Regions from separate parts of the Staphylococcus pseudintermedius genome, predicted to be linked through region 1. Evidence: riboswitches for the same ligand, from Rfam matches in the RefSeq annotation. Region 1 holds a riboswitch; each other region holds the start of a gene.

Region 1 (8,449 bases):
AACTCAGATTAAATACTTATTTTAATTGTTAAGATGTTTAAAGTGTATAAAATAAGTTAATACGTTATGGGTAGATAGACTTATTTTCAGAGCAAAAATAGAATAGAGCTGTAAGCATAGTGGAGGATTAATAAGATGGATAGAATTATTGTTAAAGGTGGAAATACACTTAAAGGTGAAGTCGGAGTAGAAGGAGCGAAAAATGCAGTTTTGCCGATTCTTACAGCGTCTTTGTTAGCAAGTGATGGTAAAAGTGAACTTGTCAACGTTCCGGCGTTAAGTGATGTGGAAACTATTAATAATGTATTGAGCGTATTAAATGCAAAAATTAAATATAACGAAAAACAACAATCAGTAACTGTTGATGCGTCGAAAGATTTAAGTGAAGAAGCGCCATATGAATATGTGAGTAAGATGAGAGCGAGTATTTTAGTTATGGGGCCGTTATTGGCGCGTTTAGGACGAGCTAAAGTCGCATTACCAGGAGGATGTGCGATTGGTTCACGTCCGATTGAACAACATTTGAAAGGATTAGAAGCGCTTGGTGCTGAAATTCATCAAGAAGCAGGATATATTTACGCAGAGGCACCTCAAGGACTAGTTGGTAATGAAATTCATTTCGACTTTCCAAGTGTCGGTGCAACACAGAACATCATGATGGCAGCTTCGTTAGCAAAAGGGCGTACAGTGATTGAAAATGTTGCGAGAGAGCCAGAAATTGTGGATTTAGCGAACTATATCAATGAAATGGGCGGCGATATCAAAGGTGCCGGTACCGATACCGTAATCATTAATGGTGTTGAATCATTAAAAGGGGTGAAGCATGCTATCATTCCTGACCGTATTGAAGCCGGTACATTGATGATCGCAGCTGCCATTACACGCGGTGATGTGCTCGTCAAAGGTGCGATTAAAGAGCACATGACAAGTCTCGTATATAAATTAGAAGAAATGGGTGTCGAATTAGATTATACAGAAGAGGGCATTCGAGTGACTGCACCGAAAAAATTACAGCCTGTCGATATTAAAACATTGCCACATCCTGGTTTCCCAACAGATATGCAGTCCCAAATGATGGCGTTACTCCTCACAGCAGAAGGGCATAAAGTGGTGACTGAAACCGTATTTGAAAACCGTTTTATGCATGTGGCGGAATTCAAACGTATGAACGCACAAATTTCAGTTGAAGGTCGTAGCGCTAAAATCGAAGGGAAAAGTGCGTTGCAAGGGGCACAAGTGAAAGCGACCGATTTACGTGCTGCCGCAGCATTAATTTTAGCTGGACTTGTAGCTGATGGTGAAACGATTGTCACTGAGTTAAAACACCTTGACCGTGGTTATGTTGACTTTCATGGAAAGCTTAAATCTTTAGGTGCCAATATTGAAAGAATTAATGACTAAATGGAGATATGGGCTACAAACATTAATGGATTCAACCAGTTTTAAATTAACTTTATTTGTTTTTATCGCAATCATGATGTTTGTAGTCGGTTTAATGACAGGCTTTATTATCAACCATGATAACGTGTTGAATACATTTAATTTAAGGTTTTGGCAACATATCATCGAAACAATTGGAGGACATCACTAATGGAAACAATCTTTAATTATAATGAAATAAAAAACATCATCCCGCACAGACAACCATTTTTATTGATTGATAAAGTGGTTGAATACGAACCAGGTCAGCGTTGTGTAGGCATTAAACAAGTCTCTGGTAATGAACCGTTTTTCCAAGGACATTTTCCAGATTATGCGGTTATGCCGGGCGTTTTAATTACTGAAGCGTTGGCTCAAACGGGTGCAGTAGCAATGTTAAATAGTGAAGAAAACAAAGGAAAGCTCGCTTTATTTGCAGGAATTGATAAATGTCGATTTAAAAAGCAAGTGGTGCCTGGCGATACTTTAGTGTTAGAAGTTGAAATTACAAAAATCAAGGGGCCGATTGGTAAAGGTACTGCAAAAGCAACTGTTGATGGTCAAATTGCATGTAGTTGTGAATTGACTTTTGCATTACAAGATCCAAACGCATAAATCAAATATAAAAAAACCACCTCGTCTTCATAATGAGGTGTTTTTTTATGGGTTGCTTTGTAAATCATTTTCACGATTCAATTTGAACATAGTACATGTATGTAAGTCTCATATCTTATTGTCGTTCGTCTTTAAGGCGTGGTTTAGATTTCATCATGCGATTGAACGTTGTGATGAGCTCTTGACCTTGCATGCCTTCATTGACCAATTGCTCGAGTAAATTTTCCGCATAAACTTGTCGCAATGTATAAATATGACATTCAAATACAACTGAAATGCTGCCATTTAAAGGTGTAATATGCTTGATTGTTGCATCAAATAGTGCAGGATCATTAGACGGTCGCGTAATGACAACACGAATATCTAAAAGTGTTTCTGCCTCCATGTACGCTTGCATCTGTTCTTGATGTATATCTGAAATAACGATTTCTAACACCCAACCCGTACCGCTATTCTCTTTATTAATAATTACACCGTCTAGGAGTTCATATTCAGCCACGCTACTATTTTCAGAAACGATTTGAAAACGAACAGCTTTAAACGTCTTCATTGGAGCCACCTCCATATCATTTAAAAAACTTTACGAAATTTCTATGGTACTTTTCATTATAACGCAATTTTTAAAATAATTCTCGATAAGGCTTAAATATACCTCGATACATACTTTAATTTTATATGAATTTGCATTTTGCCATTTCACAATGAAACGTTTATATTACGGGTACAGGAGGTGAACAACATTAACCATTTTCAAGCAGTAGGTATCATTAACCGCCCGCCCAGTTTTTACGAAAAAGAAGAGAGTTACTTTGTTACCTTTACCGTTGCTGTCACGCGAGAGTATTTAAGTAAAAAACAAAAGCCCATCACTGATTACTTAAATTGTAAAGCGTTCGGTAACATTGCTCTTCAAATTCACGAAACGATCCAAGAGGGGATAACTGTAGCCATAAGCGGGCAAATCCAAACTAGACGTTATGTTCATAATGATGAAAAACGTTATGCTACAGAATTACTCGTTTCACAAATCTCTCCAATTGGTGCAGTAACGATAGAGTCAAATACAGATGAGTTCAACGATGAATAGCAAAGCAACAAGCAAAGATTTTCCAATATTTGATCATCCCACCTATTTTTATTAACCCTTCTCAAAGTATATACTCCGATTGAAATAATTCGATTTATCTCACACCATTACTTTTATCTTCAACATATTGACTTGAGCTCTAGTGATATTTGGTATATAACCTGCTACCTAAATTGTCTATCTATCAACCTTAAAATGAGGTGTATTGGCTATTAAATACGTGCATGTATTTAGTGGCCAATCACCACTTTTATTCTCATTAATATTTATCGAATGATTCATAAGAAATGTAAAATAATCTAATAGAGTCATTTGTTTTGTTAAATTATACATATATTTCGCAATTTGTTTAGTGCTTTTACATAATTGAACTTGCGTTAGGTTTCTGATACATTAAAGGTAACTAAAAAATGAAGGACTACTAGGGGTGCCGATTTGTGGCTGAGATGAATGGATATTCAGACCCTCTGAACCTGATTTGGATGAAACCAACGTAGGGAAGTAGCACATGGACACGCATGCTTTAGTGTGTGAACAAGGCTACTTTTAACGTAGTCTTTTTTCATATTAAAGGAGAATGAAGATGCGTTTTTCTGAACAAATTAAACAAGAAGCTCAACCCATTATTGAACAAATTTATCATGATGGTTTTATACAAGGTATGCTTAACGGGGACATAGCGACAGAATCAGTTAAACATTATTTACGCGCAGACTCACGTTACTTGAATGAATTTGCTAAAATATATGCACTGCTGATCCCTAAAGTGGATACGAAAGATGAAATTCAATTTTTAACAGAACAAATTCAGTTTGCGAGTTCTGGAGAGGTAGAGGCGCATCATATTTTAGCGGACTATGTCGGTGAAGATTATCAAAGTATCATTCAACGAGGGGATTGGTATCCATCTGCCGACCATTATATTAAACATATGTATTATAACGCATATGCTTTTGACAATGTCGCTTTTACCATTGCTGCAATGGCGCCATGTCCATATGTGTACCAACGATTAGGTAAAATGGCGATTGAAAATCATCACTTTGAAGCCAATCATCCATTAAAAGGGTGGTTCGATTTTTACAATAGAGAAATGGATACGTTGTTGTCCTATATTGATCGTTGGCTTGATTCATATGCAGAAGTGAGTTCCGAAAAAGTTCAACAACAATTAAGACAAAACTTTCTACAAAGCACGGTTCATGAGCGAAACTTTTTCAATATGGCCGATCAACTTGAAAAATGGGAATTTGGAGGAGAAAAATGATGAAAAAACCAAAAATTGCGCTAACGATTGCAGGCACAGATCCAAGTGGTGGTGCAGGGGCGATGGCAGACTTGAAATCTTTCCATTCTTGTGGTGTCTATGGTATGGCTGCAGTGACAAGTATCGTGGCTCAAAATTCAATGGGTGTACAACATATTCATAATTTAGAAGCAAGTTGGTTAGAAGAACAATTAGCCAGTGTCTTTAATGATGAAATGCCACATGCGTTAAAGACAGGTATGATTCCGACACCAGAGATGATGGAAGTGATTGCGTCAAATTTGAAAAAGGTGGATATTCCATATGTGATTGACCCAGTTATGGTTGCTAAAAGTGGTGATTCTTTAATGGACCAAAAAGTGCGAAATCGTCTTAAAGAAACACTGTTACCTTATGCAGATGTAGCAACACCTAATGTTCCAGAAGCTGAAGAAATCGCTGGTGTTACAATCGATTCGGTGGAAAAAATTCATCAAGTTGGTCGCTTTTTCATTCATGATATTGGTTCAAAAGGGGTCATTATTAAAGGTGGCCATTTAGAAGGTGATGCCATCGATCACTTATTTACGCAAGAGGGTCATTACGAGTTTAAAAGTGAACGTTTTTCAACGCAACATACACACGGCACAGGATGTACATTTTCAGCCGTCATCACAGCCGAATTAGCTAAAGGAAAATCAGTTTATGACGCCGTAGCTAAAGCAAAAAAATACATCTCATTAGCGATTCAACATACACCAGAAATTGGTAAAGGTCGAGGTCCAGTGAATCACTTTGCATATGAAAAATTAAATGGGTGGGATTAACATGAATTATTTAGCAGCAGTCAGAAAGCAACAACCCCTTGTCGTTTGTTATACAAATGATGTCGTCAAAAATTTTACTGCCAATGGTTTGTTGAGTATGGGGGCAAGTCCGGCAATGAGTGAAGCACCAGAAGAAGCAGTAGATTTTTTCAAGGTAACACAAGGCTTATTAATCAATATAGGTACGTTAACCACGAGAAATAGTGAAGACATGCTTACCATTGCTAAGTCTGCGAATCAAATGGGTGTACCCATTGTTTTTGACCCTGTTGCAGTAGGCGCATCGCAATTCCGTAAAGATTTTTGTCAACGCTTTTTAGAAGAAATTGATGTGGCTGTCATTAAAGGCAATGCATCTGAAATATTGACATTAGTGGATACAGCGACGACGATGAAAGGAACAGATAGTGCTTCTGATATTGATGTGGTCAGCATTGCACAACAAGCTTACGAAAAGTATCAAACCGCGATTGTCCTCTCAGGTAAAGAGGATGTCATTGTACACGATGGTAAGGTGGTCATCTTATCAAATGGTTCTCCATTGTTGACAAAAATTACCGGAGCAGGTTGTTTATTAGGCGCGGTGGTGGCAAGTTTTCTATTAGGTGAAACAAAACCATCTATCGACCAACTCATCGAAGCCGTTTCGTACTATAACATTTCAGCAGAACAAGCTGAATTACGTGAAGGTGCAGATTTACCGGGTACATTTTTAGTCGCTTTTATCGATGCATTAAACCAAACTTTAGCTGAGTCCTATTTATTGGAGATTAAAAAGAGAGAAGTGAGTGAAAATGACATTTAATCGAAAACAATTACGTGTGTATTTTATTGCAGGTACACAAGATGTCAAACAAGGTAGCCTAAATGGTATTTTAAAAGAAGCGTTAGAAGCGGGTATTACGATGTATCAATTTCGTGAAAAAGGCTCTTCATCTTTACAAGGTGAGGAGAAAACTGCAATGGCCGTTCGTTTAAGAGACTTGTGTCGCCATTATCAAGTACCCTTCATTGTTAATGATGATGTTGATTTAGCGATTGAAATTGATGCAGATGGTATACATGTTGGCCAAGAAGATGCGAAAGTACAGTCATTTCAACATTTATTAGAAGATAAAATTATCGGCCTCAGCGTCGGAAGTTTTGAAGAATATGATCAGTCTGACCTTACCAATGTCGATTATATTGGTGTGGGCCCTGTATATGAAACAAGTTCTAAGTTAGATGCAAGTAAACCAGGTGGCATCCGTTTAATTCGACGTATGCGAGAATACGATGAAAACATTCCGATGGTCGCTATTGGTGGAATTACTGAAGAAAATGTGGCGCCACTTCTTAAAAACGGCGCTGATGGTATTGCGACGATTTCATCAATTACACACAGTACAGATATTGAAAAATCTGTGAAACGTTACTTACAATATTTTAAATAAAGTTCAATTTATGCCGGAATATGTTTCCACCGCGTCTATTTCTATGATAAAATATCATTTATGTGAATATATCATTAGAGGTGGAAAAATGAAGAACAAAGCGTTAATGACAATGCTTGCAGGTGTAGTTTTACTTCTAGCGGGTTGTGACTATAGTAAACCGAGTAATCGAGACGGATTCTTTTTCAATACGTTTGTTCAACCAATGGACAGATTGATTCACTGGTTAGGGGATCATTTAAATAATAACTATGGTTTAGCCATTATTATCATCGTATTGGTTGTACGTATCGTCTTATTACCTTTCATGTTATCAAATTACAAAAACATGCATATGATGCGTGAAAAAATGAAAATTGCGAAACCTGAAATTACAGAAGCGCAAGAAAAAGTAAAACGTGCACGTACACAAGAAGACAAAATGGCAGCGAACCAAGAAATGATGCAAGTATACAAAAAATATAACATGAATCCAATGGCAAGTATGTTAGGCTGTTTACCGCTTATACTTCAAATGCCAATCATCATGGGATTATTCTTCGTCTTAAAATATCCGTCTGGTGGCGGAATCACGAAGTACTCAGATTTCTTATGGTTCCATTTAGATAAACCGGATATTTGGATTACTATCATTGCGGGTGTCCTTTACTTCATCCAAGCCTATGTGTCAAGTTTTAATATGCCTCAAGAACAACGTCAAATGGGTTATATGATGATGATTATCTCACCAATTATGATTGTGTGGATTTCATTCAGCTCTGCGGCGGCGTTAGGTTTATATTGGTCAGTATCAGCAGCTTTCCTTGTAGTTCAAACTTATATTGCCAATGTGGTATATGGTAAAAAAGCAAAAGAAGAAGTGGCGCCATTAATTAAAAAGTTTGAAGCAGAAAAAAATGGCAACAAAACAGGTAAAAACACACAAGTTGTAAGTAAAAAGAACAAAAAGAAATAATCATATTGCACATACTTAAAGGCTGGGATGCTAAGTTCCCAGCCTTTTCCTATTCATGACCGTTTGATTTCAGTGTCCCATTCAGCAAAAAATTGTTGTAAAAAACTTTCCATAAAATCATGACGTTGTTGCGCCATGTCTTTTGCTACAGGTGTATTCATTAAATCTTTTAATTTGAGTAGCTTTTCAAAGAAGTGTTTGATTGCTGATGGTGGTACCGCGTCTATGTCTGACAGTTGATACATTTCGGTTAACCGATGTGTCCCTGTCCACATCGGTTCGTTAAAGTGACCAGCAAATTGAAATGTACGTGCAATGCCAATCGCGCCGATAGCATCAAGTCTGTCAGCATCTTGGACAATTTGTGCTTCAATTGTTTTCAGTGTACCGACTTTTTTAGTTTTTCGAAAGCTCATATGGTCAATAATGTAAATAATGGCTTCTTGATCCATTACTGATACACCTTGTTCCTTAAAAAATGCAAATAATGCTTGACGGCTACTTTTGACGTCTACCAATTTGTCATCAACAGTGTCATGGAGGAGTGATGCCATTTCGATATGGTAAGGGTCAGCTGATGGATAGTGTTGTGCGATTTCAAGGGCGCGCTTTCTAACACGTAACACATGCGCGATGTCGTGTCCACTACTATCATGTTGATGTGTCTTTCTCATATATTGTTCTGCTGCTTGAATATGCTGTTGTTTCATTTTGTTAGTCATTCCTTAAGTTATAAAATAGGGGAGAGCAATTGACTGACGGACTCTTTAAATTTGATCCATAAGCTGCGTTGGGCATAGCGTTCTTTTGTCAATTCGCTACATACTTTTAAGTCTTCTTCAAAACTTTCGCGTACTTCTCTCGCTA
Region 2 (8,449 bases), 530 kb from region 1:
AAAATTGGTAGTGCATCCATGAAAAAGGCATGCATACGCCAATCTTTCGGAAACGGATTTTTACCTCGCTCTTCCGACGCTGCCACATCTAGCGGATATTTTGAGAAGCGGTTAATGATTTTTCGTGAAGCACTTTCAGCAGGCTCAACATAACTGTCTGCCCCAATAGCGCTCACACCGATAAGTTGCACATCATCCATATGTAAAAGTAAAAATAACGAAATTAAATCATCTACACCACCATCATGATTGAAATAAACTGGTTTCATGTTGTTCTCCTTCAAATTAAAATTGAGTCGTCTCACACGCTCTGTCTAAAATGTACAATGTCTCGTATACATCCGCAAGTCAATACATTAATTGAGATGTCGAAAATTTAAGAAGAAAAAAGATGATTGCGTAGAATGGCATGATGTATTAGATGCTACTCCGTCAACCATCTTCAAGTGATATAACCTTTAAAGTTAATTTTTACGTGCGACCATTTCTGTAATCCAGCTTGCGACATCTTCAAAAATGACGTTATTGTAATGTGATTCATTGAAAAGCTCATGTTCTAAACCGTCGTATAGGCGTAATGATTTATGTTCTGACGCGATTTCACTATAAAATTGTAAAGCATCTTGGGGGTTGACGAGGCCATCTGCTGTGCCGTGCATAATGAGTACATCGTCTACAAAGTCATTGGGTCTAGATTTTAATTCAATGACACCATCGATAATCGCATAAGTTAAGCCCATCGACACTTCTTTTAATACGAGGTCGTCACGTTGATAATTTTCAACGACACGTGGATCTGAACATAGACCGTCGCTCATGTCATTTGGAAAATACGTATCGGCTGGAATTTGACGTTCACCGTATGCTTCTTCAAATAATTGGTTATTGTCGCGTGTCACTGCACCAGAAGTAATAATGCCATCGACACGACCCGGGAAACGTGTACCAAACATAGAGACAGCGAAACCGCCCATACTATGACCGATTAAGAACACTTTACCTTCAAAATGAGCTTTCACATAGTCTACTACGGCTGTTAAATCTTCAATGATTTGGTCTTGATTGTCATAATAAGCTCTTGGTCCTTCAGAACGCCCATGACCGCGTTGGTCGTAACGAATGACATTGTAATCATAATTGACCAAATAATCAGTTAATTCATCGTAACGATCAAGATGTTCAGCTAAACCATGTACAATAATCACATTAATTGTTTCATCTCCAAAAGAGAATAATTCGTCAGCGGTATTGATTTTCGTATAAAGCTGCGTGCCGTCATGCGAAGAAATATATTTGATATAATTCATTGTAAAACCTCCTTATTGATTTACTTCAGTGTATACTAAAATAACAATAACGTGAAAGAATATGAAGATAAATTCAAAAGTGATATATTGATGAATGTGATTGATAAAATATATGATTGAAATCAGTGTAAAGGAGGTTTTCGCGATGCAACTCATATTTGATCCTGCTGTGAATACGATTTATCGCATCTTTTTAGGCGTCGTTTTTCTTATGAATATTGTGCTCGCGTTCGTCATTATTTTTATGGAAAGAGATCGGCGGGATGCGACATCGACATGGGCATGGTTACTGTTACTTTTTATTATGCCGACATTTGGCTTCTTGTTGTATCTCTTCTTTGGTCGGGCGGTCAAATTGAAACAAACACGTTATGATGAAAGTAAAGAGGTAGAAGATGCAAGGACACGTGTTAAAGACCAAAAAGAAAACTTTAAAAATAAACAATTTAGTACAGATAATCCTGTAGTAGAGAAGCAATCTGATTTGGTTGAAATGATGTTAACACGAGAAGCGAGCTTTTTAAGTGAAAACAATCATGTCTCCATTTTTACAGATGGCCATGAATTATTTAATCGAATGAAACAAGACTTGAAAGATGCGCAACAATACATTCATATGGAGTTTTATATTTTAAATATGGATGGGTTAGGTACTGAGATACTTCAAATATTGAAAGACAAAGCTCGGGAAGGCCTCGAAGTGAAGTTGTTGTATGATGCGGTCGGTTCTAAACAACTGAGAAAGTCAAAATTAAAAGGTTTGGTTGATGCGGGTGTTGAAGTGGAAGCCTTTTTCCATGCAAAAATCATTCCATTTATCAATTTCCGTGTGAACAATCGGAACCACCGTAAAAATGTTGTCATTGATGGCGATATTGGGTATGTCGGTGGCTTTAATATTGGAGATGAATACCTCGGTTTAGACAAGAAAATGGGTTACTGGCGTGATACACATTTGCGCATTCAAGGTGACGGGGTAGACGCATTACAATTGAGTTTTATTCATGATTGGAACTCACAAGTAGATGAAGACGAACAATTGAAATACATATCTCGATACTTCCCTAAAAATGCACGTAAAGATGGAAACGTCGCATTGCAACTTGGTTTAAGCGGACCAGACAGAGAGTGGCCGCAACTTGAATTTGCATATTTGAAAATGATTATGAATGCGAAGTCCACCATTTACATGCATTCACCTTATTTTGTGCCAGACATTGGTTATGTGAATGCCTTACGTATTGCCGCCAAAGCAGGCGTTGACATTCATCTGATCGTCCCTAATAAGCCAGATCAACCGTTTGTGCACTGGGCGACGTTAACGACAGTCGCGCAACTGATGAAGGATGGCGTCAATGTGTACACGTATGAAAACGGCTTTATTCACTCTAAAATGATGGTCATTGATGGTGAAGTCGCATCGGTCGGTTCAGCGAATATGGACGAACGAAGCTTTAAACTGAACTTTGAAGTCAATGCGATTATGTATAACGAAGAGATTGCGCAAACATTAATAGCAGCGTTTAAAGAAGATTTGAAAGTGTCGAAAAAATTGACACCAGAACGTTATGCGGCCCGCTCAAATTGGGTGAAATTCAAGCAGTCTATCGCAAAACTACTGTCCCCGATTTTATAAACTTTTTTTGTATTTGAACTTGATATTACGATTGTCATCAAAGGTTCGCGTTCCCAGGGACTGACCCTTCAACTAACCAACGCTTTGTTTATACAGTTACATGAGACGACGCGTTGGTGGATTTTCCGGGCCATCTGATCCCTCGGGAGTCTCACCCAGATGCCAATCATGCGTTAAATACAGCCAAGAAACAAATAGCCGAATTTTTATGGATGTCAGAATATTTTACGTCAAATTTGATGGATGTGTATATTTCATATATGCAAGGTATCGTTTGGTGGTTATTTAGATAACACATTGATCAACTTTTTGTTTATATTGAAGAAGTATATAAAAGCAATATATAGAAAACTATATTCTACTTAATTTGATAATCAAATGACAAAAATAAAATAATTCAATCAATTTTATGATAGTAATTGTCATTTTACATTTTTAGTGATACGATACTGTTGTAAAACTAAAAATTGAACTTGCTAGGGGTGCCATTAATGCGCTGAAAGAGGTGAACGCCTCAACCCTTTGAACCTGATCTAGATCATACTAGCGTAGGGAAGCAAACGAAACCTTCATGACTGACTGGTGCGCATTTGTCAGGCGAAATCGTGTTGTGATGCAACATACATGATTTGGACTCACTTTTGACGCATTTTAATAGATTCGTTCGTTTTCGTACGCACTTTAGAATTATTCTGAGTGCGTTTTTATTTTGCCTATTATTTTCAGTGTTGTTAATGCCTCTTAGTGAAGTCAGAGGGGGTTAATGGAATGAAACAAGAACAAATTGAATTAAAGAAAAACTTTCCAGCAAGTCAACGTATTTTTAAGCAAGGTGAAGATGCGGATATTCAAGTCCCATTTCGCCAAATCGCATTGTCTGAAACAGTAACTGAACAAGGGACAACGGAAAATGAACCTTTCATCGTCTATGATACAGCGGGGCCTTATCATGATGACACATATGAAGTCGATGTTACGAAAGGCATTCCGGCACTGCGCACAAATTGGATTGAAGACCGTCAAGATGTCGAACATTATGAAGGCCGTCGTGTGCAATCAATCGACAATGGTTACCATTCAGCAACGCATAAAAATATTGTTGAACATCCATTCAAATATCAACCGAGACGTGCACAAGAGGGGAAACGCGTGACACAAATGTATTATGCGAAACAAGGTATCATCACTAAAGAAATGAAGTTCGTTGCAGCACGTGAAAATGTCAGTCCAGAATTTGTCAGAGATGAGATTGCGAGAGGGCGCGCGATTATTCCGAACAACATCAATCATCCTGAATCAGAACCCATGATTATCGGTAAAAACTTTCAAGTGAAGATTAATGCAAATATCGGTAACTCTGCTGTATCGTCCTCTATTGAAGCAGAAATTGAAAAGTTAGTCTGGGCGATTCATTGGGGGGCTGATACGATGATGGACTTATCGACAGGAAAAAACATTCATGCGACACGAGAGTATTTAATCTGTAACTCGCCAGTTCCAGTTGGTACGGTGCCGATTTATCAAGCGTTGGAAAAAGTGAACGGTATCGCGGAAGACTTAACCTGGGAAATATATCGAGATACTTTAATTGAACAAGCTGAACAAGGTGTGGATTACTTTACGATTCATGCAGGTGTCTTATTACGCTATGTGCCATTAACAGTGGATCGTTTAACAGGCATCGTGTCTCGTGGTGGCTCAATTATGGCGCAATGGTGTTTGGCCCATCACGAAGAAAGCTTTTTATACACGCATTTTGATGAAATTTGTCAAATATTGAACCGTTATGATATTGCGGTGTCATTAGGTGATGGTTTACGTCCGGGTTCGATTTATGATGCAAATGATGAAAGTCAAATTGCTGAACTGAAAACGTTAGGTGAATTGACCGATATTGCTTGGGAACACGATGTCCAAGTGATGATAGAAGGACCTGGGCATGTACCGATGCATAAAATTAAAGAAAACCAAGAGTTGGCAGACTTTTATTGTAAAGAAGCGCCATTTTATACACTCGGACCGCTAACAACCGATATTGCACCGGCATATGACCACATCACATCAGCGATTGGTGCAGCTCAAATCGCGAGTCATGGGACAGCGATGTTATGTTATGTGACACCTAAAGAGCATCTCGGCTTACCGAATAAAGAGGACGTGCGTGATGGCGTCGTGACGTACAAAATCGCCGCACATGCCGCTGATATCGCTAAAGGGTTACCGGGTGCGACAGATCGAGATGATGCGATTAGTAAAGCCCGCTTTGAATTTAGATGGATAGATCAGTTTAACTTATCGCTTGATCCTGAACGCGCACGTGCTTTTCATGATGAAACATTGCCGGCAGAATCAGCTAAAGTGGCGCATTTCTGTAGTATGTGTGGACCGAAATTCTGTTCAATGCGTATTTCTCACAATATCCGTGATGCGCATAAAGAAAAATTAGCAGGGATGCAAGAAATGGCTGAAGAATTTAAAGCACAAGGAAGTAAGATTTACCATTAATCGAAATAAGGAAGAGGGTGGGATCAATATAGTTTTCCCAGCCTCTATTCATTTTATTTTTGCTTGTTTGGTAGGTATACAAGTTTTGTGTTATATAAAAAATATCATTATTCTCTAAATGTTTTCTATAGATGTATTACAGCTAAAAATTTGAAATTATGGGAAAAAGTTGTATGATTTTATTATCTCAAAATAGAAATAGGTGAAAATGAAATGAATAACACAAAAAATATCAAACATGCCTATCCTTATCTCGGCATTGTCATTTTATTACATATTGTCGGTATTGTATTAATGTGGATTGGAGGCGCGCAATATCCGTTATTAATGAGCATGGGGGTGATTGCTTATACACTCGGATTGCGTCATGCGTTTGATGCGGACCATATTGCGGCGATTGATAATACCGTGCGCAAATTACTCCAACAAAAACAAAATCCAATGGGTGTAGGTTTTTACTTTTCATTAGGGCATTCCTCCGTTGTTTTCTTAATGGCCGCTGCTCTAGGTATTGCGGTGACTTGGGCACAACGTCATATGGAAAGCTTTCAAACGACAGGTGGATTAATCGGTACTATTGTTTCAGGTGTCTTTTTATTGTTAATTGGTATTTTAAACTTAGTCATTTTAGTGCAACTGATTCAATTATTCCGTCAATTAAGTCAAAGAAATATTACAGACGCACAAATGGATGAACTCATCGAATCGCGTGGCTTAGTTATGCGTTTTGTTCGACCACTCTTCCAGTTTATTCAAAAAAGTTGGCACATTTTCCCATTAGGTTTCTTATTTGGACTTGGTTTTGATAATGCGAGTGAAGTGTCATTACTCGCATTATCAGCGGGGGCAGCGCAACATACTGTACCGTTTTTAGGGATTATCGCGTTACCTATATTGTTTGCGGCGGGGATGAGTTTGTTAGACACATTGGATGGGGTATTGATGACAAACGCGTATCATTGGGCATTTGACAAACCTGCACGTAAAATCTTCTATAACATTACGATGACAGCCATTTCAGTCGTTGCCGCACTACTAATCGGTGGCGTAGAAATCATGCAATTACTGGGTGAAAAGTGGCATTGGAAAAATGGTTTTCTCGGCTGGGTGACCCAACTAGATTTCGGTTGGCTCGGCTATGCATTAGTCGTCGTGCTCATACTTTCATGGATTATTGCGATGGTCGTGTGGAAAGTCGGCCGCTTTGAAGAAAGATGGGGTTAATTTCATGATAAAAAAACGTTTTAAGCAAACGGAAAGACAGACGTCAGTTTGAAAAATCATTCAAACCACGCCTGTCTTTTAAATTGGATGAAAAGTGATGAGAATGTAAGAACAACTCGAGAAACTTGAAAATATGCTAAGTCAAATCAAGCGTTAAGGTTCTAATGTCTTTTCAATAGTTGTGTTTCGTCCTGATCTTGATCCAATTGTCATAATCGCAAGACCTGTCACGAGTAATACTGATAGCGACACGATCCATTGTCCAGTCCAATCGTGTAAAATACCAAAGAACATGGGTCCGATACATGCGAATAAATAGCCCACTGCTTGAGACATACCCGCTAATTTTGCTGCTGTCAAACCGCTTTCTGTACGTAAACTAAACAATGTGTTCACGAGACCGAAAGCGATGCCGAGTGCGATTCCGATGATAATCAGAGAAACAAGTGCCATACGCGGCGCAAACATTAATATTAAAATCGCTACAGTAAAGAGAACGCCAGTGAATGCGATAGGTAAGACTTGATTTTTAAGTCGTGCGGCATAAATCGGTGTAACAAAAGTTAATGGAATAATCGCAATTTGTAATAGCGATAAATAAAGGCCTGCACGTGAGACCGGAATATCATACGATAATAAAAATTCTGGTAGCCAGTTAATCAGTGAATAGAAAATAAGAGACTGTCCACCCATGAGTAGCGTAATTTGCCAAGCGAGTGGCGATTTCCATACATTGACAGCCTCTGAGAGGTCGACTTGTTTTTGTGCTGCATGATGACGTAATTGAAACGTCCATAAGAGTACAGCAATGAACGCGACGATGCCAATACTGCCTAATGCAACATTATAATTATAATGTTTAAGTAGCGGTGCGGCACCATAAGATGAGAGTGCCCCAAAGATGTTCATCACAACAGTATAATAACCTGTCATAATGCCAATACGATACGGAAATTTGGATTTAATCATACCGGGCGCAAGAACATTCCCAAATGCAATCCCGACACCAATCAGTATTGTCCCAATATATAATAAACTGACCTCTGTAATGCTTCTTAATATGACACCGAATAGAATCAATAATAAAGCGACAAAGAGTGAGCGCTCCATCCCGAAACGGTGACTGACTTTAGCGACAAGTGATGAAATAATCGCAAAAGCTAATAGAGGAATAATGGAAATAAAGCTGACGGCTGTGTTGGATAAGTTTAATGAATCTTTAATCGCGGGTAATACCACGCCTACTGAAGTAATAGGTGCTCTTAAATTAGCGGCAATAAGCATAATACCGATAAAAAGTAACCAGTTAATACGGTTAGATTGTTGTTCCAAGGTGTCAACTCCTCTCTATATTTGATATAATTGACGAAACGTTCTATATAAAGAACACAGTATATCGTACATGATGTTCACTATATTGTAAATAGAAGGTGCTCAAAAATGGAAAATATTAACACAGTCGTTGCAGAAAACTTACAATATTACCGTCAAGCACATCGTCTCAGTTTAGATAAAATCGCACAGTTGACCGGTATTAGTAAAACAATGATTAGTCAAATTGAAAAAGGGGTAGCGAATCCAAGTATCAATACGTTGTGGAAAATCGCAAATGGGTTACGTATTCCGTTGACCTCATTAATTAGTGAAGAAAATGAAGCGATTCAAAAAATAGACCGCTCAGACATACAGCCGATTTATAATGATAATCGCTCGGTCGTCGTTTTTCCGTACTTTCCATATGAGGCGGCACATGCGTTTGAAATGTTTTGTATGCGTA
Region 3 (8,449 bases), 860 kb from region 1:
TAAAAACTGAAAAAACACAATACGATTTCGTATTTCTCGTAGGTATCGAAAACGATGAAGTTGTCAGTTTTGCGACAGCGCATTATGAAGCGACAACAAATGTAGGCTTTTTAGTCTATCTCGTGAGTGAGCACGGTGACAATTGTGAACAGTACCTTAAAGCGACACTTGAACAAATAGAAAAAGATGTGAATCAAATTTCTAATCAACTCCACGGCCGAGATGTGAATTTCTTCATGTTTGAGTCGACATTTGAATCACCCGACGTGGATACTGAGACAGCTGATAAAATTGCATTCCGTCGTCGCTTTTTAGTGCAACACGGTTATGAAAAACAAAGTGATATTACTTATTTACAACCTTCACTAAATCGCAATGGAAAGCCGGTACCGATGGAGTTGTATATTAAAGCGAATATTCCTCTAACGAAAGATATTTACGGCACGAGTATTAAATCTGCCTATATCATTAAATATGTTTTTGCGAACCGTATTCCAAGACATGTGATTTATCCCTTACTCGTTAAAATGGATTTGCGTAAAGAACCTTATGCCTAGGCCCTTGAAATCAACCGTTAAAGCCGTTACAATGATAGAGAGGTAAGACTGACGGTTCACTGAACGCACACTACCGACAGTCTAAAAACATGAGAGAAAGGACCTAATGGCATATGCTAACAAAAGAATTTGCTCAACGATCTGAGCTTAGTGAAAAACAAGTCCGTAAAATTGTCCAACATCTTGAAGAACGCGGCTATCATTTAAACAAGACTGAATATCGTGGACGTGAAGCGACAGACTTTAAAGAAGAAGATATCGAACTCTTCCAAGAAATTGCTGAACGTGTCGCACAAACGAATAGTTACGATCTTGCTTTCGAAGCGCTCGAAAAAGAAAAAGACTTTTTACAGGTCATCGTTAAGGAAAACGATCAACAACTACCTGCTGACCAACAAGTGCCACAATTGATTCAAGAGTTGCGCCACGAAATTAATCAAATGCGTGAAGAACGTCAAATGTTAGGTCAAATGGTCTCACAAGTGCATCAACAACAAGAAGAGCTTAAAGCATTACATCAACAGTTACATACACAGTTGGAGACGAGCAACAAGTCTCTTGAAGCTTTAACTACTGCACAACAACAACAAACAGAGCAACTGTCAAAAACGCAAGAAACCATTGAAACCCAAACGAAAGAACATCAAGAGCTTGCGGAAACGATTCACCGCAACGAGAAAAAAGGTTTCTTCCAACGTTTATTTGGTGGTTAAGCAACATTGATAACAAGCTAAAAATGTAAAATTTGGATTTAACGTCCGTTTGAGTAATACTAATGAATCATTAATAAAAAAAACATAAGCTAGGGGTGCTCGAGGTGAGCTGAGAAAGATGGTATCTTAACTCTTTGAACCTGACGTGGTTAGAACCAACGAAGGGAAGCGCAATATGATGACGAAATCGTCTCAAGATAAATGGCGAGTAGTCACATTATTCTAATCATATATGCTTTCCTCTTGCATCCTTTTATGCAGGAGGTCTTTTTTTATGAAACAAACGCTGATTATTGGTGCAGGTGTTATGGGATTATCTATTGCACGCCAACTCAATTCCAAACATCGTCATATCCGTATCATTGATCGCTCCACCCCACGAATGAACGCGTCTTATGCTGCGGGTGGTATGTTAGGTGCACAAAATGAATTTTTTGAAGATACCCCACTTTATCGACTTGCAATGAAAAGTCGTGCGATGATGCCTGAATTAGCCCAAGCCTTGGAGCGCGAAACGGGGGTTCATATCGAATATCAACAGCACGGACTCATCAAAGTCGCTTCTCAACCTCAAGATGTCCAAGCCGTCCATCAACAGTATGAATTTTTACACCATCACGATCACACTGTCACTCAACTGTCGACGGAACAATTAACGCAACGGTTTCCCCATCTCGATCCATCACAAAGTGCCGCGTTCAAAATTCAAGACGACGGCCAAATTAATGCAAACCTTTATACACAGGCGCTTATTGCTTCGGCCATGCAACGTTCCCATATCGAATTAATGACGCATACGGAGGTTTACTCATTACAGCGCCTCCATTACTGTTACCGTGTTGAGACGTCAAAAGGCACATTTGAGGCTGACGAACTCATTATTGCAGCTGGTGCATGGAGTGGCGCATTACTTCAACAGTTAGGTTTCGAATTACCGACACATCCTGTTAAAGGTGACGTTAAATTGATTGCGTCTGATTACGCCGGTTTAAAAGAAACGATTTTTAATATGAACGGTTGTTACATCGTCCCAAAATTGCCGAATCGCTTCTTAATTGGTGCAACATCCGATTATGATTGTTGGGACACTGAAAACAATGACGACAACCTTGCTTGGCTTGATCACGAAAGTGTGAACATGATTCCTGCATTACGATCACACCATGTCATTAAAACTTGGACAGGGATTCGCCCTATTACGGAAGATGAAATCCCTATTATGGGCGAAATTGCACCTCAACTTTTCGTGACGACAGGGCATTATCGTAACGGAATTTTACTGTCACCCATTGCTGGTCAACTGATGGCGCAACTCGTTGATGAAGATAGCGAAGCCCGACATCAGCTTGCTCCATTTAGACCTAAAATAAAACAAATATAAAAAATATATCTTGATTTTATGTTTCCTTACTATTATCCTATTATAGAAGTCGGAATTAAAAAGGAAGCGTATTTATGTCTATTTTTTTAGTGATTATTAATTTAATTATTTTTCTTCTCGCCTTATTAAGCCTGTGGGTGATGGCGAAAAAACATGTCAAATTCCCTAAACGCGTGTTCTTTGCACTTGGTTTAGGTATCGTATTAGGCCTCCTACTCCACCTTGTTTATGGTGTTGAAGGCACAGTCACATCTCAAACAACGGATTGGGTCGGCTTAATTGGGAATGGGTATATTGCATTGCTACAAATGATTGTCATTCCACTTATTTTTGTTTCTATCGTCGCGGCATTTACGAAAATTGAAATTGGAGAAAAGTTTGCTAAAGTCGGCAGCTTCATCTTCATGTTTTTGATTGGTACCGTAACAATTGCAGCGATGATCGGTATTATCTATGCACTCGCATTCAATTTAGATGCTTCAAGTATTGACTTAGGGCAGGCAGAAAACGCTCGTAGCGCCGAAATTGCTGATAAAGCAAAAGGGCTGACTGCGACAACATTACCAACACAAATTTTAGAATTGTTACCGTCAAATCCATTTTTAGATTTCACTGGTGCACGTGCAACTTCTACTATTGCAGTCGTGATCTTTGCCGCATTTGTAGGCTTTGCATTTTTACGTGTCGCACATAAACAACCTGAAAATGGTCAAACTTTAAAACGCGGTATTGATGCCATTTACGCACTTGTCATGGCTATCGTAACATTTGTTTTACGCCTAACGCCTTATGGGATTTTAGCGATTATGATTAACACGATTGCGACGAGTGATTTTGCTGCGATATGGACTCTCGGTAAGTTCGTGATTGCGTCCTATGCAGCACTCATTACAATGTACATCATTCACTTAATCATTTTGGCCGTTATTGGTGTCAATCCAGTACAGTATGTGAAGAAAACAGCCGAAGTGATTTTATTCGCATTCACTTCACGCTCAAGTGCCGGTACATTGCCACTCAACGTACAAGCGCAAACGAATCGTCTAGGTGTGCCTCAAGCTATCGCAAACTTCTCGGGCTCATTTGGACTATCTATCGGACAAAATGGCTGTGCGGGAATCTACCCTGCCATGCTCGCGATTATGGTCGCACCTGTCGCGGGTGTTGAAGTGAATCTACAATTTATCGTGACAGTCATCATCGTTGTCGTGTTAAGTTCATTCGGTGTAGCAGGTGTAGGGGGCGGTGCAACATTCGCTTCAATCCTGGTTTTATCTGCATTGAACTTGCCGGTCGGTCTTGCGGGTGTCCTCATTTCAGTCGAACCATTGATTGATATGGGTCGTACAGCACTTAACGTGAATGACTCTATCTTAGCGGGTACAGGCACTGCTAAACTGACAAAACAACTCGATGAAGATGTTTTCAATTCCAATCATATGGACGAATTAACAGCACAACATTAAGCGATTGTATGTCAATACAAAAAACGGCAAACGTCATTAAAGGGGGTATCCTTCCATGAGGTTTGCCGTTTTCTTATTATTTGATGGATGTCTTTATACGTTTTGCGCCTCTTTTTTAAGTAAATCGACTTGAATGATTTCGTCACATTGTTGCGCGAGCGTTAAATCATGCGTCGCGATAATGAGTGTGCGCGTATCGTCGACCATATCAAATAACAGTTCCATCACTTTTTGCCCATTTCCTTCATCTAAAGAACCCGTGGGCTCATCCGCTAAAATGAGTCTTGGTTGTTTCAATATCAAACGGGCAAGGGCGACACGCTGCTGTTCGCCTCCACTTAATGTCGCGACTTTACGCTTATGATTCATATCAATCCCAACCTTTTGTAAACATTGCGTTTTCAATTGTTGGCGTTCTGATTTGGATACTTTCTTGAAAGCGAGTGCCATATCGAGATTTTGATGAATCGTCATAGATTCAACGAGCCCATAGTTTTGAAAAACATAGCCGAGTACATCTCGATAAAAGCGATAATCATTCTTTAATGGACGATGATCGAATCGCACTTCACCTTTTTTTAACGTTTCAAATCCTGCAATCGCGTTCAGTAAAGTGGAGTTCCCTGATCCACTATGACCAATCAACGCATAAGACTTCCCCGGTTCAAATGTCAAATTCACATTGTCAAAAATCGTGCGTTTCCCTTTTTGAATCGTTACATTTTTTAATTCAATCATTCCTTCTTCTTCACCTCTTTAGGCCATTTTGAAAGGTCATGAATATACTCTATTTGAAAGACGTATTTACCTTTGTGAATCACTTTTACATGATCAGACCGGGCATCATATCCACCGAAATTCAAACGATATTTGAGTGGTTCCCCCGATTCGTCATACGCTTGAATATCCACATACGTTTGTGTTCCCAATGGTACCACCGCATAAGACGTCTCCTTCTTTAAAAATGGATTAAAGTAATCAACATACGTCAGACGTACAAAAGATAAAAATAGAACACACGCGATTACGATAACTGCAATCGAAATCAGCATATTTTTCTTCAATATTTAAGCCTCCCTAATCAATGCATTGAATTGTTTTTCTAAATAATGGATGTAAGCCCATTGAATAACGATTTGAAACAGCAAAATCACACCAAATATCCATAGCACATTGCCATTTTGTGTCTTTTCAAATAAGAACGCGCCAATAAGAGCAGTAAATAAACCATTTAATATGATGTAGTTGCGATAGTTTTGCCAACGTCTGAAGCCAAACATTTTTCGCATAAGTAACCATTGACGATGCTGCTCAAAGTAATGCAATACATCTAATAGCGTCACGATACACAAAACTGCCATGGCGATTGCACTAGAAAAGCTATACACCATCCATTTCGTTTGTGCTTCTCGATACTTTTTCATAACGCTGTCTTTATAATTGGTTACGCCTTGCACGTCATCCTTCAAATTAAAGCGGTCGATATTACGGACAATATTTTCATAATTTTTAAAAATCAATTCACCTTGTGATAATGTGGCATAATAAAAATCATCCGTTAAGTCTTTGGCATTTAACATTAAAATCGCAGGCGACTTCATATAGGTTGTCGACAATCCCGTATGTACATCAAAGGCGTAAATGTCGTAAGGCTTTTTCAACTGCGTCACTTGCACCTTTGTCTTTGATTCTGGATTTGGAAGTTGATAGTTCACCCAATCCTGAAAATCTGCACGTATAGCTGAGGTTTCATTTTTAGCTTGAGGAGGTAAATACAACTCTATTTGCCCAGGTCGGTCTTCTAAATTCGGTAAATCTCGCAATTGAAACTTAAAAAAATCAACAAAGTTTTGATTGACAAACAGTACATTTCCTTCTTCTGGCGTATAATTTGTTTGACTTGGTTCATACAATACATTTTGATTCATCAATAATGCTTGTTCATATTTCTCACTGTATACAATCAATTGATGATATCGTTTCGCCAATTCTCTTTCTTCATTTTCACTTAGGTGTATGGGTTTTAATTCAATTGTGTAATAATCGTCTAATTTCCCCCACCATGCTTCTGTCTCTTGAATTTGTGCTAACTTTTTCATTTGATTAAGATTCGGCAAAATGAGGAGTGTGAGTAATACTAACATACTCAACTTGGAGATATGATTCATTGCACGTAACAGACGATAGGGTTTGAGTCCTTTTATCATCAATGGAATATCTATCCGGATAAGTAAGATACAAGACAGTAACGAACTGATAGACAAAATCATCCAAAATAAAATATCCGCTACGATGAGACGACTTACAAAATATTCGAGTTGACCGTCCAATCCTAGCCATTTCAACAATCCTATCGAAAAGAGTCCGACGCTTATAGCTAATACCAACCATCTGATAGTAGTTTTTTTAATATTCAGAAAAATATATTAAAAAAGCGATAACCATGTAAACGCATCGTCGCATACGTTTTAAAATTTCGACTCCGATAATGCAAATGGTACAACAAATAGATAATAAGTAATGTCACAAATGGAAGCAGTACGCCTCGATTAATGAGCACATCCCCATAGATCATCCATGATTGTACAGATCCCATACTCACCTTTAGACCGACACTTTCTAAAGCTGTTTTCAATTGTTCCTTATTAGCAATATTATCTAATATGAAATAATCACCACGTACATCTCGCTGCATCAGTTGATCATGCGTTAAATGATGGTAACTATATGTCGTATTCATCGGCGCGATCGTATGATGATTGGCTTTCTCATTAAACGCATAAATCGCTTTATCGATTTGATGTTCTTTATGCTCGATAACGACTTTAAAAATCGCAATATCTGCGTCTTTCGCAACCTTCTCAAACTTCTCAAAAACTTCTGCTTTTGAATGTTGGTAGTCCCAACTTTCAACTTCAAGCATCACACGACTTCCAGTAAGTATTTCACTATCCTCTTCGTACAGTACAAGAATTAAAAATAAGCTTATTAGTGTGAGCGTGACCACATCTAATAAGTGTTTCATCCACTTCATTGCTCACCTCCAAAAAGTCACTTACTCGTAGTCACAACATAAAAACACTTCATTGTTGCCCTACACTTTTATCATAATGAAATTAAATTTAAAAAACAACTCATTTCCATCTCTATACGACAAAAAGTTTCATGGATAAAACAAGTGAGGAAAAGTGGATATAAAGATTCAAATATTATCCTTTTTCATGAAGTGAGATTGCAACTCAAAATAAAAAGAGGCCGAGTAACCTGTCCCAACCTCTGTTTTAATTATTATTATTTCTTATTAAATCCTGACATTTGCAACCAATCATTCATTTCTAATCGTTGCTTGCTACTCATAAAGCCAGCAATTTGTTCAGACCAAGTTTCATCACGTTTACCTTGTGTACGTTCTTGATAATATTGAGAAACCGTTTGGTCATACGCTTCAATTTGTTCAGACAATTCAGCGTCATCTTGATTGTACGTATCCACATGAAAGACATGTGATAACGGGAGACGTGGTTTAGGTGAACCATTTTCGTCATCTGCCGGCTCTCCAATAGCCATACCGAATAATGGGAAGACGTGTTCAGGTAAATTTAAAATTTCGCGTACCCGTTGCACATCGTTACGTAATGAACCGAGATATACAATGCCGTAACCCATATCTTCAGCCGTTAATGCAATATTTTGCGCCGCTAATGCCGCGTCAACTGTACCGACTAATAACCCTTCAGCCGATTCAAAGCTCGCTGCCATGTCTGCTTTCGATTTTTCATTAACCAACTGGTGGCGATGGTAATCAATCACATAAACGAGCAAGTACCCATTTTCAACGACATAAGGCTGACCTGAGACTTCTCTAAGTGCCTCTTTCTTTTCAATAGATTCTACCCCAATAAATGATGTCGTTTGTAAAAAACTCGATGTCGATGCCATTTGTCCTGCTTCTATTAATTTTTCAATTGTTGCTCGTTCGATAGGTGTTTGTTTGAACTTTCTCACTGAATGATGTCGCTTGGCCAAATCATACACATATTCTGACATAAAAACACTCCTAACATCCTTTTCTCTATCGTAACATTTGCCCTACTAAAACGCATGATTCGTGCATGCTTCCTAGCTATCATACTCGTACTTTATTAAATTAGCGAAAATCACATCTGTTATGACAACATCAACAAAGTGCTTTCTATATTTACCCTTTAATTGAGAATGAAAGCATATAAATGATATTCAAATCTTTTATCAATTAACTTATTTCCATTTTTATTTCCAATACATCGTCTGCTTTATTAACTTTACTACAATGAGAAAATAATGCGTATCAAT

Evidence for each region. Region 1 has a riboswitch for thiamine pyrophosphate ahead of tenA (thiaminase II). Riboswitches for the same ligand answer to the same signal wherever they lie in the genome.
Region 2: it holds a riboswitch for thiamine pyrophosphate, as region 1 does, so the genes downstream of both, thiC (phosphomethylpyrimidine synthase ThiC) here and tenA (thiaminase II) in region 1, are expected to answer to the same signal.
Region 3: it holds a riboswitch for thiamine pyrophosphate, as region 1 does, so the genes downstream of both, thiO (glycine oxidase ThiO) here and tenA (thiaminase II) in region 1, are expected to answer to the same signal.

Annotation. Positions count from the first base shown of each region.
Region 1 covers NZ_CP120150.1:795,714-804,162, forward strand. The annotation lists gene P3U61_RS03570 (DUF1146 family protein) at 1-25, shown strand, start outside; gene murA (UDP-N-acetylglucosamine 1-carboxyvinyltransferase) at 136-1,401, shown strand; gene P3U61_RS03580 (DNA-directed RNA polymerase subunit beta) at 1,373-1,591, shown strand; gene fabZ (3-hydroxyacyl-ACP dehydratase FabZ) at 1,591-2,034, shown strand; gene P3U61_RS03590 (YwpF-like family protein) at 2,150-2,584, opposite strand; gene P3U61_RS03595 (single-stranded DNA-binding protein) at 2,765-3,121, shown strand; TPP riboswitch at 3,535-3,638, shown strand; gene tenA (thiaminase II) at 3,705-4,388, shown strand; gene thiD (bifunctional hydroxymethylpyrimidine kinase/phosphomethylpyrimidine kinase) at 4,388-5,194, shown strand; gene thiM (hydroxyethylthiazole kinase) at 5,196-5,999, shown strand; gene thiE (thiamine phosphate synthase) at 5,989-6,627, shown strand; gene yidC (membrane protein insertase YidC) at 6,716-7,582, shown strand; gene P3U61_RS03625 (HD domain-containing protein) at 7,636-8,292, opposite strand; gene cls (cardiolipin synthase) at 8,313-8,449, opposite strand, start outside.
Region 2 covers NZ_CP120150.1:263,068-271,516, forward strand. The annotation lists gene P3U61_RS01045 (nucleoside hydrolase) at 1-269, opposite strand, end outside; gene P3U61_RS01050 (alpha/beta hydrolase) at 465-1,307, opposite strand; gene cls (cardiolipin synthase) at 1,453-2,943, shown strand; TPP riboswitch at 3,412-3,515, shown strand; gene thiC (phosphomethylpyrimidine synthase ThiC) at 3,712-5,448, shown strand; gene P3U61_RS01065 (HoxN/HupN/NixA family nickel/cobalt transporter) at 5,662-6,672, shown strand; gene P3U61_RS01070 (CynX/NimT family MFS transporter) at 6,826-8,004, opposite strand; gene P3U61_RS01075 (helix-turn-helix domain-containing protein) at 8,113-8,449, shown strand, end outside.
Region 3 covers NZ_CP120150.1:2,506,520-2,514,968, forward strand. The annotation lists gene P3U61_RS11875 (hypothetical protein) at 1-557, shown strand, start outside; gene P3U61_RS11880 (hypothetical protein) at 671-1,270, shown strand; TPP riboswitch at 1,352-1,454, shown strand; gene thiO (glycine oxidase ThiO) at 1,545-2,651, shown strand; gene P3U61_RS11890 (L-cystine transporter) at 2,726-4,117, shown strand; gene P3U61_RS11895 (ATP-binding cassette domain-containing protein) at 4,211-4,855, opposite strand; gene P3U61_RS11900 (YxeA family protein) at 4,852-5,181, opposite strand; gene P3U61_RS11905 (DUF1430 domain-containing protein) at 5,185-6,504, opposite strand; gene P3U61_RS11910 (hypothetical protein) at 6,531-7,151, opposite strand; gene nfsA (oxygen-insensitive NADPH nitroreductase) at 7,409-8,164, opposite strand.